2 regions of the Pseudoalteromonas sp. AWH4_217 genome follow, and region 1 is predicted to be linked to the other one. Evidence: predicted binding sites of a transcription regulator. Region 1 holds the regulator's gene; the other holds the start of a gene.
What was found. Region 1 encodes sigma-54, which starts transcription at its own class of promoters, with help from an activator protein. Its sites were predicted from a motif close to GTTGGCACGNNNNTNGNNT; they were not measured.
Positions count from the first base shown of each region.

Region 2: a site for sigma-54 is predicted at 1,199-1,217, ahead of glnA (glutamate--ammonia ligase). Genes of this name have one in related genera too.

Region 1 covers NZ_JBSWYM010000002.1:30,921-33,127, forward strand. The annotation lists gene ACXAH1_RS01890 (PTS sugar transporter subunit IIA) at 1-194, opposite strand, end outside; gene hpf (ribosome hibernation promoting factor) at 197-484, opposite strand; gene ACXAH1_RS01900 (RNA polymerase factor sigma-54) at 510-2,018, opposite strand; gene lptB (LPS export ABC transporter ATP-binding protein) at 2,063-2,207, opposite strand, start outside.
Region 2 covers NZ_JBSWYM010000029.1:19,471-21,677, reverse strand. The annotation lists gene glnA (glutamate--ammonia ligase) at 1-1,140, opposite strand, end outside; gene typA (translational GTPase TypA) at 1,553-2,207, shown strand, end outside.

The sequences.
Region 1 (2,207 bases):
AGTGCAATCCCTTTGCCGATACCTGTACTGCCAAGTTTTTCTCTACTGAGAAGTGAATCCAGAATTTCATGGGCATTGCTGTCTGGCAGCTGACTATGTGCCAACTCGCTGATGTATTCTAAAATACGTTTTTTGCTATTAAAAAGGACCGCAGCTTTGCTGCAGTCCTGTGAAATCAATGAGCTTAGTTTCATGATTAGTGTCGAGTTAGCTTCTCTTTGTGCTTGATCACCTGACGATCAAGCTTATCGATGAGTCCGTCTATTGCGGCATACATATCCCGGTGTTCGGTCGAGGCGAAAATCTCCCCTCCGTTCACATGTAATGTGGCTTCTGCTTTTTGGATGAGCTTTTCGACATCTAGGATTACATGCACATTGTTGATGTGATCAAAGTGCCTTTCTAGCTTCGCAAACTTGTTTGTTACATAGTCTCTTAACGAATCGGTGATTTCTACATGTCGACCAGTTAAATTTAGTTGCATAAGCATTTTCCTTCTGTAGTTACGTCTAAATCAAGCTTTTACGCTGATTCGACGGTGGGATAGCCAAAGACTCTCGGTATTTGGCAATTGTACGTCTAGCCACTTTGATCCCTTGATCTGCCAATACATCCGCGATTTTGCTGTCACTTAATGGCTTAGCTGTATTTTCTGCGGCAATTAGCTTTTTGATCAATGCTCTGATTGCAGTCGAAGAGCATTCTCCTCCGTTTTCAGTGCTGACATGGCTTGAGAAGAAATACTTCAACTCATAAATACCGCGAGGCGTGTGCATATACTTTTGCGTTGTTACACGTGAAATTGTGGACTCATGCATGTCGACCATTTCGGCCACATCATTGAGTACCATAGGTTTCATCGCCTCGGGGCCATGTTCAAAGAATGCCTGTTGTTGTTGCACAATGCAATTGGTAACTTTCAATAAAGTTTCATTGCGGCTTTCGAGACTTTTAATAAACCATTTTGCCTCTTGCAAGTGCGAGCGGATAAACTGACTGTCGGTGCTCGACTTGACTGAACGGGACATAGCGGCATAGTGATCGTTTACTCTTATCTTCGGCATAGAGTCCGGGTTGAGTTCAACAACCCAGCGGCCTTTCACTTTTTTCACCGAGACATCCGGTATCACATAGTCTGCTTCTTCTTGCACTATACTGGCGGCAGGCTTGGGGTTAAGGCTGTGGATCAGGGTCATGACTTCTTTAAGCTCAGCTTCTTTGAGCTTAGTCTTTTTCATCAAAGTTCGGTAGTCACGACTTGCGAGTAGATCGATATGTTCCGTCAGAATCTCTTTGGTTTGGGTTAACCACGGAGTGGCTGGATCAAACTGATTGAGCTGGATACACAAACATTCCTGCAAGCTGCGGGCTGCAATACCAACGGGATCAAATAATTGAACACGTTTCAGTACGGCTTCGACTTCATCCAATTCGATTTGTTCGTCGTCATTGTCCTGATTCATACTCTCAACAATGTCTTCGCAGCTGATAGTCAATAAACCAGCGTCGTCAACGGCTTCGACGATTGCCAGAGCAATGGCTCTGTCAGTTGGGCTAAAGGGAGTGAGCTCCAGTTGCCACATCATGTATTCTTGCAGCGTCTCAGAGGTTTTTCCCTGATAGATGGTTTCATCTTCTGGCATAGGGCCAGAGCTGCTTGCCGGGGCGGCACTGATGTACTCATCCCAGGTGACGTCCATTGCCAGATCGTCACTGACGGTGTCTTTGTTTAATGCAGCGTCGCTGTCTTGCTCATAGTCACTGACAGCCGAGTCCTCAAAGCTGTCACTATCATTGGTTGCGTGTTGATCTAACTCAGTATCCGATTTGGACTGTGTTTCATTATCGTGTGATTCAGACTCACCCTCTTCCACTTCCAACAAAGGATTGCTATCAAGCGCTTCTTGGATTTCTTGTTGGAGATCTAGCGTACTCAACTGTAACAGACGAATAGCCTGTTGCAGCTGTGGTGTCATTGTCAGTTGCTGCCCCATGCGCAGCTGTAGCGATTGCCTCATGTATCTCTAACAATCCTTTTTGTTATTTACTTCTAATCTTATAACTATAGCCTGAATTGCTCACCTAGGTAGACATCCCGCACGGTTTGATCGGCCAGAACATGCTCCGGGGTGCCTGCTGCTATCAGTTCACCATGTGACACTATATAAGCTTTCTCACAGACGTCCAGCGTTTCACGCACATTGTGG
Region 2 (2,207 bases), on a different contig from region 1:
ATCAAGGCCCGCCATTAGCATGGCAGAGAACGCCAGGTAAGGGTTTGCAGTAGGATCCGGGAAGCGTACTTCAATACGACGTGCTTTTTCAGACGGTACAACCGGGATGCGGATAGACGCTGAACGGTTACGTGCTGAGTAAGCCAGCATAACAGGTGCTTCGAAGCCAGGTACCAGACGCTTGTACGAGTTGGTAGAAGCGTTTGCAAATGCGTTGATGGCTTTAGCGTGCTTGATAATACCACCGATATAGTAAAGCGCTTCTTCAGACAGACCGCCGTACTTGTCGCCTGCGAAGATGTTTTTGCCATCTTTACCCAGTGACTGGTGACAGTGCATACCAGAGCCGTTGTCGCCAACCACAGGCTTAGGCATAAAGGTCGCTGTTTTGCCATACAGGTGCGCCATGTTATGGATAACGTATTTCATTTCCTGAATTTCGTCAGCCTTGATCACCATAGTATTGAAGCGTGTTGCGATCTCGTTCTGACCGGCAGTTGCTACTTCGTGGTGGTGTGCTTCAACAACCTGACCCATTTCTTCTAGTACCAGACAAGTCGCACTACGCCAGTCACCTGATGAATCAACCGGTGCAACCGGGAAGTAACCGCCTTTTACGCCCGGACGGTGGCCCATGTTGCCTTCTTCGTAGCTTTTATCTGAGTTCCAGCTCGCTTCCTGGGCATCAATTTTGTACATAGAGCCAGACATGTCTGTTTTGAACTTCACGTCGTCAAACAGGAAAAACTCAGGCTCAGGACCGAATAATACTGTGTCAGCAATACCAGTAGAGCGCATGTAGTCTTCTGCACGCTTAGCAACAGAGCGTGGGTCACGCTCGTAACCTTGCATGGTTGATGGCTCAAGTACGTCACAACGTACGATCAGCGTGGTTTCTTCTGAGAAAGGGTCTAGTTTAGCGGTAGAGGCGTCTGGCATCAGTACCATGTCTGATTCGTTAATGCCTTTCCAGCCTGCGATAGACGAGCCGTCGAACATCTTGCCGTCTTCAAAGAAGTCTTCATCGGCCTGGTGATGAGGAATAGAAACGTGTTGCTCTTTACCTTTGGTATCCGTGAAACGTAAATCAACGAATTTAACGTCGTGTTCTTTAATAAGGTCTAAAACCGATTGTGACATGTGTCCTCCGACTCGTAGGGTTATTTTTTGTTGCAGTGCTCTGCATTTGCGCACTACTAAGCGTTATTCGTGCCAGTTTTTATAATGCATTATTAATCAATAGGTTATTTTTACCTGTAACATATGGAACCTCAATATGCACCAAGTTGGTGCGCCTTGATATTGGAATTCGCACCACCCTGGTGCGCTGCGCAATGGTTTCAATGTAGCACATGGCTGTGACTGTGGAGCGATAAAACAGCAGACTTTAGTTATTTCACGGGTTGGGCTGTAAAAAAAAGCTGGATAAACTTTCATCTGTCACATTATTAGGGGATAATACGCGACCTTTAATTGTGGATCGGCATCTTAGGTGCGCATTTTTGCGCGATTCGACTAGGATCACTGAGGGCCAACTTCTCTGAGTAAAAATATGAGCATTGAAAAGTTAAGAAATATCGCGATCATCGCGCACGTTGACCATGGTAAAACTACCCTAGTCGATAAGCTGCTAGAACAATCTGGCACATTAGAGACACGCGGTGGCAACGAAGAGCGTGTCATGGACTCGAATGATATTGAAAAAGAGCGTGGCATCACCATCCTGGCGAAAAACACTGCCATCGAGTGGAACGATTACCACATCAATATCGTAGACACCCCGGGACACGCCGACTTTGGTGGTGAGGTAGAGCGTGTACTTTCAATGGTTGACTCAGTATTGCTACTGGTTGATGCCCAGGAAGGTCCGATGCCGCAAACGCGTTTCGTAACGCAAAAAGCATTCGCGCTGGGTCTGAAGCCTATCGTTGTTATCAACAAGATCGACAAGCCAGGCGCACGTCCTGACTGGGTAATGGATCAGGTATTTGACCTGTTCGACAACCTAGGCGCGACTGACGAACAGCTGGACTTCCAGGTTATCTACGCATCAGCGATTAACGGTTGGGCGACCTTGGACCTGGACGAGCCGTCAGACAACATGCAACCTATGTTTGAGGCCATTGTTGAGCAGGTAGAAAAGCCAGACGCAGATCCAGAAGGCGCGTTCCAGATGCAGATCTCTCAGCTGGACTACAACTCTTACA